DNA from 2 places in the Cupriavidus sp. SS-3 genome. Region 2 is predicted to be linked to the other one. Evidence: predicted binding sites of a transcription regulator. Region 2 holds the regulator's gene; the other holds the start of a gene.
The links. Region 2 encodes NrdR, which represses ribonucleotide reductase genes. Its sites were predicted from a motif close to CACNANATNTNGTG; they were not measured.
Positions count from the first base shown of each region.

Region 1 (6,115 bases), on a different contig from region 2:
CATGCGCATGGCGGTGCGCACGGTCTTCTGCAGCTTGGCGTGATCCAGCGCGTAGGTGCCGTCGGCCTGCTTCGCCATGTGGGCGACCAGGTTGACCGAGCCCAGGTTGCACACGGCGATCTCGCTCTCATTGGTGTTGAGCGTGATTTCCGTGCACAGGTTGGAGCTGTGCACCACGCCCACGTGCTGCTGCGGGCTGCGGATGTTGCACGGATCCTTGAAGGTGATCCACGGGTGGCCGGTTTCGAACAGCATGCCCAGCATCTTGCGCCACAGTTGCAGCGCCGGCAGCTTCTTGAACAGCTTCAGTTCGCCGCTGGCGGCCTTGGCTTCATAGCCCAGGTAGGCCTTTTCGAATTCCTTGCCGACCTTGTCGTGCAGGTCCGGGCAGGTGGCGGGCGAGAACAGGGTCCACTCGCCGCCTTCCATCACGCGCTTCATGAACAGGTCCGGAATCCAGTTGGCCGTGTTCATGTCGTGGGTGCGGCGGCGGTCGTCGCCGGTGTTCTTGCGCAGCTCCAGGAATTCTTCGATGTCCAGGTGCCACGTTTCCAGGTAAGCGCAGACGGCGCCCTTGCGCTTGCCGCCCTGGTTCACGGCCACGGCGGTGTCGTTCACCACCTTCAGGAACGGGACCACGCCTTGCGACTTGCCGTTGGTGCCCTTGATGTGCGAGCCCAGCGCGCGCACGTTGGTCCAGTCATTGCCCAGGCCGCCGGCAAACTTGGACAGCAGCGCGTTTTCCTTCAGCGCTTCATAGATGCCTTCCAGGTCGTCCGACACGGTGGTCAGGTAGCACGACGACAGCTGCGAGCGGCGGGTGCCGGAGTTGAACAGGGTCGGCGTGGATGACATGAAGTCGAACGACGACAGCAGCTGGTAGAACTCGATGGCGCGCGCTTCGCGGTCCTTCTCGTTCAGCGCCAGGCCCATGGCCACGCGCATGAAGAAGGCCTGCGGCATTTCGATGCGGGTTTCATCGATATGCAGGAAGTAGCGGTCGTACAGGGTCTGCAGGCCCAGGTAGTTGAACTGGAAGTCGCGGCCGGCGTCCAGCGCGGCGCCCAGGCGGGCCAGGTCATAGGTGGCCAGCTTTTCGTCCAGCAGCTCGGCTTCGATGCCGCGGGCGATGAACTTGGGGAAGTACTCGGCGTAGCGGGCCGACATCTCCGACTGGGTCACTTCGGTGCCCAGGATTTCCTTGCGGATGGTGTGCAGCAGGATGCGGGCGGTGACCTGGCTGTAGTCCGGGTCCTTTTCGATCAGGGTACGCGCGGCCAGGATGGCGGAGTCGTACACCTGCGTCATCGGCACGCCTTCGTACAGGTTCTTCAGGGTTTCCTTCAGGATCGGCTCGGCGCTGACGGCATCGCCCAGGCCGGAGCAGGCGTTGTCGATCAGGGCGTGCAGCGCGACGATGTCCAGCGGCTTGGTCACGCCGGCGTCGGTCACGTTGATGCTGATGCCGGCTTGCTGGACGCGAGCCACGGCCTCGGCGCTGGCACTGGCGCGCTCTGCCTTGCGCTTTTCGCGGTACAGCACGTAGGCGCGTGCGACTTCATGCTCGCCCGAGCGCATCAGCGACAGTTCGACCTGGTCCTGCACGTCTTCGATATGGATGGCGCCACCGCTCGGGCGGCTGCGCACCAGCGCGCGCACCACGTTGTCGGTCAGCTGCTCGACGATCTCGCGCACGCGCGCGCTCGCGGCGCCCTGCCCGCCGTTGACGGCGAGGAAGGCCTTGGTCATGGCAACGGCGATCTTGGACGGCTCGAACGCCACCACGGCACCGTTGCGACGAATGATCTTGTGATCCGGGTAATTCGTGGTCGCGGCGCTGGGGGTCTGCTGCGTGGTCGAAGCCTGGTTGGCAACGCCGGCGGCGGCGCCACCCGTGGTGATTTCGTTCTGGGCCGTTTGCATGAGAACTCCTGTTTTTACCCTGGCAATAAGAGACAAAAGAGTCCCTGGCGAAATGCGGCGAAAAAGAACGTCCCTCCCGGCTGCATAGCGGGTGCGACAGACTGCCTTTACGTGAACATTTCGCCAGGGACTCTTGTGATGCCGACCTTGCGGGGAGGTTTGCAGTCGATGCGCGAACTTCGCGGCTGCTGCCTCGCTCTTGGGGCCGGCTCCCCGGTTTGACTACTAGATATAGTGTGTGACGCGGAAAACTGGGCTAAGTATAGTGAAACGAATCCGAATGACCAGTCTTGACAACCGCTATTTCGGGAACGCCGGCGGCTGTGCGGCAGCGCCACATGCCCGCAAGCCTAGTACTCGCAAGGGTTTCGGCCAGACCGTTCGCAACTGCACATTTCACAAAAATTTTTTTGATTGTTGCTAGGTTGCGATAGCCCCACACGGACGTGGGGCATGTGTGCCGGGATGGGGCGCACTAGGGCGGGGAATGACGTCACGAATCCGTCACATGCCCTGTGGCACCCGGGCATTGGTAGGGCAGCATGCCCGGCGCCACGCCGGCCTGTCTGGCAAACCGCGCCCAGTCGAAATGCGGGCCGGGATCGGTCTTCCGGCCCGGCGCGATGTCGCTGTGGCCGGCAATCGCGCGGACCGGGTAAGCGGCCATCAGCGCGGGCACCAGCGCGGCCACGGTGTCGTACTGGGCTGTGGTGAACGGCAGGTCGTCGCAGCCCTCGATCTCGATGCCGATCGAAAAATCGTTGCAGCGCGCGCGGCCGAAGAAGTCTGACTGCCCGGCATGCCAGGCGCGCTGCGTGCACGGCACGAACTGCACCAGTTCGCCCGTGCGCGTCACCAGGAAGTGCGCCGACACCTGGACCTGGTGGATGGTGGCAAAGAACGGGTGCTTGTCGGGATCGAGCCGGTTCTGGAAGAAGGCCTCGATGTCGCCGCTGCCGAACTGGCCGGGCGGCAGGCTGATGTTGTGCAGCACCACCAGGTCCACCGGCATGCCGTCCGGGCGCGCGTCGAAATTGGGCGACGGCACGCGCCGGGCGGCGGGCACCCAGCCGTCGGCATCGGGCAGATAGGACGAAGGCGCGGGCGCGGTCATGGCGTGCCCTCGCCTTCCACGGCGCCGCGGTCGCCAGCGTCCATGGCCTCGCGGATGCCCAGCTGCTGGATGCGGTAGCGCAGCTGGCGCAGGTTCAGGCCCAGCAGCGGCGCGGCCGCGGTGCGGTTGAAGTTGGTCTGCGCCAGCGCCTGCAGGATCAGTTCGCGCTCTACGGCTTCCAGCCTGGCGGGCAGGTCGATCGGGAAGACGATGCCGCGGCAGGCGCGCTCGGCGGGGTCGCCGGCAGGCTCGGGGTCGGGCACGGCGGCAGCGGCCGCCGGTGGCGGCTCGGCCGGAACCAGCGCAGGCGTGGCGGCGGCCGGCGCGGCGCCGCCCGCTGCCGTGCCCCATGGCGCATAAGGGTATGGCGCCACCGGCTGCGGCACCATCGCCGGCGCCGGCGCCGGCATCAGCCCGGCGCGCCCGGCGCCCGCGTCCAGCGGCCCCAGGTCGGCCAGTTCGATGTCGTCGCTCTCGGCAAACGCGTAGGCGCGCTCGAGCAGGTTTTCCAGCTCGCGCACATTGCCCGGGAACGGATAGGCCGCCAGCCGCTGCAGCGCCGCCGGCGACAGCCGCTTGGGGTGCGCATCGCCGTAGCGCACCGCCAGGTGGTCCAGGATGGCGCGCGCCAGCACCGGGATGTCTTCGCCGCGCTCGCGCAGCGTGGGCATGCGCAGCGCCAGCACGTTCAGCCGGTAATACAGGTCTTGACGGAACTGCCCCGCCGCCACCATCGCGGCCAGGTCCTTGTGGCTGGCGCACATCACGCGCACGTCGACGGCGTCTTCGCGGCTGGCGCCGATCTTGCGCACGCGGCGCTCCTGCAGCGCGCGCAGCAGCTTGACCTGCATCGGCAACGGCAGGTCGGCCACTTCGTCGAGCAGCAGCGTGCCGCCGTTGGCGGCCTGGAAGAAGCCGCCGCGCTCGGCATCGGCGCCGGTGAACGCCCCTTTGACGTAGCCGAAGAACTCGGACTCCATCAGGTTTTCGGGGATGGCGCCGCAGTTGACGGCGACGAACGGATGCGCGGCGCGCGCGCTGGTGGCGTGGATGGCGCGCGCGGCGCGCTCTTTGCCGCTGCCGGATTCGCCGCTGATCACCACCGGCGCCATGCTGCGCGCCAGCCGCGACAGCGAGCGGCGCACCTCCTGCATCGCCGCGGAATGGCCGGGCAGCAGCGCCGCGGCGCGGTCGGCGGCCTGCTCGGCCGCCGCTGCGGCGTCGGCATCGGCGTTGTCGCGCGGTTGGCGGCCCAGTGCATTCAGCACCAGGCTGCGCAGCTGCTCCAGCGACACCGGTTTGGCGATGTAGTCGAAGGCGCCGGCCTTGAGCGCTTCCACGGCGTTGTCGGCGCTGCCGTAGGCGGTGATCACCGCCACCGGGATGCGTTCCGGCGCGGCCGACAGCTGGCGCACGATCTCGATGCCCAGCCCGTCGCCCAGGCGCATGTCGGTCAGCACCAGGCTGTAGGGGCCCTGCGCCAGCTTTTCGCGCGCCTCGGCCAGCGAGCCGGCCAGCACCACGTCATGGCCCATGCGGCGGATGGAGATGTCCAGCAGCTCGCGCAGGTCGGCCTCGTCGTCGATGACCAGGATGGGATCGGGCGCGCGGGACATTCGGGGTGGCATGGGTGATGGCGGAATGGAGACGGGTCAGACGGCGGCCGCCGCGGCAGCCTCTGCGCTCTCGATGCGCAAGGTCAGCACGAAGGCCTTGCCCGGCAGTGTATCGCGCGCGCTGGAGGCCAGCATGCCGGTGCGCTCGATCAGCGCCGGCAGCGAGATGGTGCCGTAGCGCACCTGCGCGTCATTGGCGCCGCACAGCTCGCGCGCCATGAACAGGCCCAGCCCGGTGCCCTGGGCGTTGCTGGTGAAGAACGGCTCGAACAGGCTGCGCTGGTGTTCGCGCGCCACCTCGGCGCCGTCGTTCCAGACGATCAGTTCGGCATGGTGCTGGTCCAGCGCGTGCGCCAGCAGCCGGATCGAGCCGGGCAGCCGGCTGCAGTAGCGCCAGGCGTTGTCGAGCAGGTTGCCCAGCACCTGCTGCAGTTGCGAGGCATCGAACACCACCGGCTGGGCCACGTCGACGGTCAGGCGAATGGCATTGGCGTTGACGTCGGCGCGGCCCGCCGGGCGGGTCTCGCCGGCGCGCGGGCGGCGCTGGCGCATTTCGGCGCGCCAGCGCTCGACGATCTCCGGCAGCGCCTGCGCCAGGTGCACGGTGCTGCGGCCAGTGCGCGGGCGGCGCGACATCTGCAGCACGTCGGACACCACCTGGTCCAGCCGGCGCACGTTGTCGTGGATGATGCGCAGCAGGCGGGCGTCGATATCGACATCGGCGGCGCCCGGCTCCTGCGCGGCCAGGTCCTGCGCGACCGGATGGTGCCGGCCGGAATCGCCCAGCAGTTCGCTGGCCTGGCTGATCGCCGCCAGCGGGTTGCGGATCTGGTGCGCGATGCTGGCCACCAGCCGGCCCATGGCGGCCAGCTTTTCCTGCTGCACCTGCTCGGCGATGCGTTCCCAGCTTTCGATATGGACCAGCACGGTGTCGCGCATCTCGCTGCGCAGCAGCGCCTCATCCTCCTGCGACCACGCCATCGCCTCGTTCTGGGCGATGGCCAGGCGCAGGCGCGCGGCGGCTTCGGGCGACAGCTCGTTCCACGCGGCGGTATCGAGCGCGGCCGGCACGGTGCGGCCATGCGCCATGGTCGAACGCAGCCCGGCCAGGCCCGGCAGCACAAAGCGCAGCCGCAGCCGGGTATGCTGCATGGTGCCGTCGGCCAGCGCGGCGCCGGAAGCCATCGGCAGCAGCTGCAGGATGCGCGGCACGTCGTCCTTGCTGCGCAGCCAGTCGCGCAGCATTTCCATCAGCGGCTGCAGGCGCGGGATGCGGCGCAGGTCGAACAGCACGGTATCGCCGCCGCCCGGCCCGGTTTGGCCGCCGGGCGCGCCACCCAGCTTGCGCGAGTAGATGCGCTCATGCGGCTGCACGCCCAGCAGCACCACCGCGGCGGGATTGGCGGCCACCACCGCGCCGTTGGCACGCACCAGCATCACGCCGTCCTGCATGTCGTTGACC
Region 1 is NZ_JAYLVT010000014.1:73,083-79,197, reverse strand. It holds gene U9J39_RS21000 (ribonucleoside-diphosphate reductase subunit alpha) at 1-1,923, opposite strand, end outside; gene ampD (1,6-anhydro-N-acetylmuramyl-L-alanine amidase AmpD) at 2,417-3,037, opposite strand; gene U9J39_RS20990 (sigma-54-dependent transcriptional regulator) at 3,034-4,665, opposite strand; gene U9J39_RS20985 (sensor histidine kinase) at 4,690-6,115, opposite strand, start outside.
Region 1: the regulator NrdR is predicted to act here: its motif matches at 2,147-2,160, upstream of U9J39_RS21000 (ribonucleoside-diphosphate reductase subunit alpha).

Region 2 (6,115 bases):
CGCCTGCAGGTCGCCGCCGGCCCAGAAGTCGCGCTCGAAGCCTTCGGTCTGGGTGCGCGCCGAACGCACCGCCAGGTGCTTGCGGAAGATATAGGTCCACGAAAACAGCGACATGACGAGCAACAGCGCCATGACGGCCTGTGCCAGCACGCTGGCGTGGAGCACCAGCGTTACGATCGACATGTCTTGCGTGACGGTCACGGGATTCATCGTGCTGACTTGATGGTGGCTAGAACGGGGTCGGGGATCGGGGCGGGGCGGAAAGTGCTTTTGTCGACGCAGCCAACGCGGATCGCGCCGGTCGCGAGCATCAGCTCGCCACGCCAGGCTTCCTGGGTGAACTGCACCGAAGCCGGGCCGACCCGGTCGATGCGCGTGCGGATCTCAAGCTGGTCGTCCAGCCGGGCGGGCGCATTGTAGTCCACCGCCGTACTGCGGACGATGAAGACCACGCCCGCCTGGTCGGCGAGCGCCTGCTGTTCGATGCCGAGCGAGCGCAGCCACTCGGTGCGGGCGCGCTCGAAGAACTTGAGGTAGTTGGCGTAGAACACTACGCCGCCTGCATCGGTGTCTTCCCAGTACACCCGCAGGGTCCAGACAAAGTTTGGCATGGCCGCGATTGTAACGGAGAGCGATACCCGTTTCGTGTAAACCCGCAGGACGACTTTGCAACAGCAAGTTGCTGGCCAGGGCCGCGCCAGCCCTTGCCAGCCCTCGGCTGGCGGGTCCACGGCTTGCGGCGGGCGGCCGCCTCGCGCTACACTGCGCGCAACCATTCCATCTTGCGCGACTGGCGAAGTCAGTGGGCACTACCACGAGGAAGCGCAAGTTCTCTGGCGTGAAGTTTCCAAACGCCATGGCGTTGACGCGAGTCATGCCTGCCGCTCGCCTGGGCAGCGAATGGGAAGCAGGGTGCGCCTGCGCCGACGGCCAAGCCGCCGGTGCCGGTCGCCGCTAGCCTTCCCCGCGCGCCCTACCCCCGATGCCTGCATCGGATTCCCTTTTTTCAGACGAGTTTCGCCATGTTCGAACGCAGCCGTTTTACGATCGACCAGATCGACCCCGAGGTCTTTGCCGCCATCCAGCAGGAAAACCAGCGCCAGGAAGACCACATCGAGCTGATCGCCTCCGAGAACTACACCTCGCCCGCGGTGATGGCCGCGCAGGGTTCGCAGCTGACCAACAAGTACGCCGAGGGCTATCCCGGCAAGCGCTACTACGGCGGTTGCGAGTATGTCGACATCGTCGAGCAGCTGGCCATTGACCGCGTCAAGCAGCTGTTCGGCGCCGAAGCCGCCAACGTCCAGCCCAACTCGGGCTCGCAGGCCAACCAGGGCGTGTACTTCGCCGTGCTCAAGCCGGGCGACACCATCATGGGCATGAGCCTGGCCGAAGGCGGCCACCTGACCCACGGCATGGCGCTGAACATGAGCGGCAAGTGGTTCAACGTGGTCAGCTACGGCCTCAACGCCCAGGAAGACATCGACTACGACGCGCTGGAAAAGCTGGCGCAAGAGAAGAAGCCCAAGCTGATCATCGCCGGCGCCTCGGCCTTCGCGCTGCGCATCGACTTCGAGCGTATCGGCAAGGTCGCCAAGTCGATCGGTGCCTACTTCATGGTCGACATGGCCCACTACGCCGGCCTGATCGCCGCGGGCGTCTACCCGAACCCGGTACCGCACGCCGACTTCGTCACCACCACCACCCACAAGAGCCTGCGCGGCCCGCGCGGCGGCGTGATCCTGATGAAGGCCGAGCACGAGAAGGCGATCAACTCGTCGATCTTCCCGGGCATCCAGGGCGGCCCGCTTATGCACGTGATCGCCGGCAAGGCGGTGGCGTTCAAGGAAGCGCTGACGCCGGAGTTCAAGGAATACCAGCAGCAGGTGGTGAAGAACGCCGCGGTGCTGGCCGAGACCCTGATCGCGCGCGGCCTGCGCATCGTCTCGGGCCGCACCGAAAGCCACGTGATGCTGGTCGACCTGCGCGCCAAGAACATCACCGGCAAGGAAGCCGAGCGCATCCTGGGCGAGGCGCACCTGACCGTGAACAAGAACGCGATTCCGAATGACCCGGAAAAGCCGTTCGTCACCTCCGGCATCCGCGTGGGCTCGCCGGCCATGACCACGCGCGGCTTCAAGGAAGAAGAAGCCCGCATCGTCGGCAACCTGATCGCCGACGTGCTGGACAACCCGCACGACGCCGCCAACATCGCCGCGGTGCGCGAGCAGGTGTCGGCCCTGACCAAGCGTTTCCCGGTCTACGGCTGACGCGCCCAGGCCGCCCGCGCGCACGCGCACGGGCGGCCGGCAGCTCCGCGGTCCGTGCCACCCCCGGCGCAGGTCGCGGGCCTCGCCAACCCGCCCCGCCGCCGCAGAACGACAACACGGACAAGGCGATGGGGTTCAACTGAAGGTGGTCCGGCATGAAATGCCCCTTTTGCGGTCATTCCAATACCCAGGTTCTCGACACCCGCATGTCGGAAGACGGCGATGCCGTGCGCCGGCGCCGCCGCTGCGAAGCCTGCGATCGCCGCTTCACCACCTATGAGCGGATCGAGCTGTTCTTCCCCGCCATCGTCAAGAAAAACGGCTCGCGCGTGGACTACGCCCGCGCCAAGCTGAAGGATTCGATGCGCCTGGCGTTGCGCAAGCGCCCGGTCTCGGCCGAAGCCATCGACGAAGCCATTACCCGGATCGAGGAAAAACTGCTGGCCCTGGGCGAGAAGGAAATCCCCAGCAGCCAGGTCGGCGAACTGGTGATGCGCGAGCTGCGCAAGCTCGACAAGATCGCCTATATCCGCTTCGCCTCGGTCTACCGCAGCTTTGAAGACGTGTCCGAATTCTCGGACGTGCTGGCCGAAGTCACCGCCGGCAGCGGCAAGCGCTGACGCCTGCGTCTTCTGCTACCAGCACTGCGCCGACGCCACGCCGGCGCGCATCCCCGTGTTCCCCTGCAGCCCCAGGTGGTTGATGGTATAGCTGCCGCAGTCGTCCCCCGCCTGCGCGCCGACCGGCGTTGCCGTCGCGCTGTAGCTGGTCGCAGGATTGCCGGCCACCACGCTCAGCTGGTAGTAGGCCTGGCCGCCTGACTGGACCGCCACCGGGAACGCCGCGCCGGCATATCCCAGCGCCGCGGGCGTGCCGCCATAGACGTTCTGCGTGCTGAACAGCCGCTCCTGGCGCGCCGCGAGATCCAGCAAGGCGGTCTTGGCGTCGGTGCGGCGCGACTTGCGCACGTGTTCGGTGTAGGACGGGTAGGCGATCGCGGCCAGGATCGCGGCGATCGCCACCGTGATCATCAGCTCGATCAGCGTGAAGCCGGCGGCGGCACGCCGCGGCGATGGGGATGCGGACAGGTTCATGGGCGTCAGCGCAGGCGTATCCAGTTGAGGCGGGCGCCGGCGCCATTGGCGCCGGGGTTGATCTGGGTGATGGCGCCGCTGCCGCCCACGGTCTGCTGCACCAGGTAGGGCCGCTTCTTCGCCGTCACCACCGACGGCGTGCCGGTGCCGCTCAGGCCGATGCCGCTGACGATGCCGTTGTTCAGCAACGGGAAGGTGCTGCTGTTGGTGCTGCTGAAGAACGACTGCGCGGCCGCGCCGCCCGAGCCCATCGACACGCCCATGGTAAAGCCCGACGGCACCTCGGCATTGCACGACAGCGCCTGCGACAGCGCCGAACTGGGCGGGATGGTGGTGTTGACGATCACCATGCCGTAGGCGATCACCGGGTTGTAGATCACCTGCTCGCGCGTGGCCGACGGCAGCGGCAGTTGCCAGCCGTACTTGTTGTTGCCGCTGGCGCAGGCGTTCGAGCCCTGCCAGCACACCTTGCCGGCGCTGACCGTGCGCACCGTGACCGTGCTGCCGGCCGCGCGCCCTTCGGCGGTAATCGACTGCTGCGTCAGGTTGGCGCCGGACAGCGGCCGCGTGGCGCTGGCCAGCGAGGCATAGCGGGCCTGTGCCCCGGCCACGGCGTTCCATCCCGCCATGTCCCAGTCCCACACGCCATACAGTCCCTGCCCGCCCGGCTCGAACACCGCTTCGCTGCCCTGGGTCTGCTCCAGCCGGCGGCCGGTGCCGAACGCCACCACCACGCGCGGCATCGCCGCGGCGCCGGTTCCGGTGCCGGGCACCGAGCCCACCGCCACCCTGGTGGAGATCGGCTTGCCGCCGGTCTGCATCAGCGGGCGGCTGCCGGCGCGCCAGTGGTCCGGATTGTCCGAGGTCAGGTCGAAGCGCCACAGATTGCCGAACACGTCGCCAGCGTAGACGTAGTCGGTGATGTGGTCGCCGTCGAGGTCGGCCGGCGTGACATAGGCAATGCCGTTGCGGCTGCTGGCGCCGGCCGGGTCCTGCTGCGGCCCGTAGCCGGTGCCGAGATAGCGGAAGCTGCGCGAGCCGTCGGCCGGGTCGACCAGCATGATGAAGAGCCCGGCCGAGCCGCTCTTGCTGCCCAGGCCGTTGCCGAACAGCACCGCCCACTGGCCGTTGTGCAGGCGGCGGATCACGGGCGTGCCATAGGTGTTGCCGAGGTTGTCGCCGCACGCGCTATCGCCGGTGCACTGCAGCGTGTTGTTCCACTCGCCGATCACCGTGGCGCTGGCCGCCGCCGGGGTATCGCTGAAGCGTTCCGGATCGGTCACGTCGAGCGCGTAGAGCGCGCCGCCGGTCGCGGCCGCGGTCTTGCTGGCGAGCGGGCCGCCGCGGTTCGCGCCCGGCCCCAGGCCGCCGACCAGCCAGGTATGCCAGGCACCGGCGTAGTAGAGGTCGCCGGTGCCTGGCGTGGCATCGACAAACAGGTTGTGCACGTATTGCGGCGAACTGTAGGCGAGCGCCGCATTCGTCGACTGGATGGTGTCTAGCACCGCGCCGGGCATGTACGCCAGCACCTCGCGCCCGTCGTTGGGCTTGCTGGCGTCGTTGCCGACGAATGCTCCCGCGGCGTTGTAATAGCCGGAACGGAAGCCGTGCAGCAGCCCGTCGTTAGCGCCGACATAGACCACGTTGAGCCGCTGGGCCTTGGCTTGCCGGAAGGCGTCGTAGCTGCCGGCGGGCTCTGGCGGGCTGGCGCGCTTGTACAAGGCATCGGTCCACGGCCCGCTGTACGGCGATGACGGTGCGCCGACCCAGGCCGGGCTGGAATCGATGATGTCGCCCAGCACGCCGGTGCGCTTGCGGAACTGCCCGGCGCCGGCCGCGGTCAGCTCCTTGCTGCGGTCCCCGCGCAGGTAGTCGAGGCGGTCGCCGCCCGGCGCGGCATCGCCCGCGCTCAGCTTCGCCTTGTGCGCGTCGGGCAGGTTGGCGTCCCAGCGCAGCGGGATGCCGCTGCTGCCGCTCCAGGTCAGGATCCTGCGGCTGTCGGGCGCCTGCGCCACCACCGCGGTGCCGGTCGCCGCGCAGTGGCCGCCGGTCAGCGTGCAATGCGCGTTCCAGTTGGCCACGGTGGCAATCGACACCGAGTCGGTGGCGGGATCGTAGAGCAGGTTCTGCGCGCTCAGCTCGCCCCACCAGTTGGTCGGGTGGTAGTAGGCCAGGTACACCTGCGAGCCGGCCTCGACCCGCGCCGACTGCTGCACGTTGGTGCCGGCCGAGCTGCTGGACTGGCCCACCGGCTCGGCCTTGAAGCAGGTGATCTCGTGCACGTTGCTGCCGCTGCCGGTGCCCGCGGCGAAGCCGAAGCGCAGCGACGCCGGCACCGGTCCGTTGGCCTGCGTGATGTCCTGGTCGGTGATCACCGGCGTGGCGGCGCCGCCGTTGTAGCTGTAGGACATGCTCAGCAGCCCGTTCTGGGTCAGCTTGAGCGAATAGACGATGGGGATGCCTTTGGCCCGCGTCGGCCTCGACACCGCCTGCTGGTTGGCGATCTTGTCGGGCAGGTCGCTGATGCCGAGCATGCGGTAGTTGTAGGCCAGCCGCCGTCCCCTGACATCGCCGCCGTCCTTGCCGCTGCTCCAGTCCTGCACATAGCCGCGCGCACAGGTGTTCTGCACCGCCTGCGCGCGCTTGCTGGCGCTAAGGCTGTCAGGGTAATAGGCCGGATAGGCGGCGCGCAGGCCGGCCCAGTTGGTGTCGCCCGAGCCGCGCACGCTGATGCGGTTGGCCTGGAAGGCC
Region 2 is NZ_JAYLVT010000002.1:289,899-296,013, reverse strand. It holds gene tolQ (protein TolQ) at 1-210, opposite strand, end outside; gene ybgC (tol-pal system-associated acyl-CoA thioesterase) at 207-611, opposite strand; ZMP/ZTP riboswitch at 777-902, shown strand; gene glyA (serine hydroxymethyltransferase) at 1,023-2,270, shown strand; gene nrdR (transcriptional regulator NrdR) at 2,426-2,890, shown strand; gene U9J39_RS04705 (type IV pilin protein) at 2,906-3,364, opposite strand; gene U9J39_RS04700 (pilus assembly protein) at 3,370-6,115, opposite strand, start outside.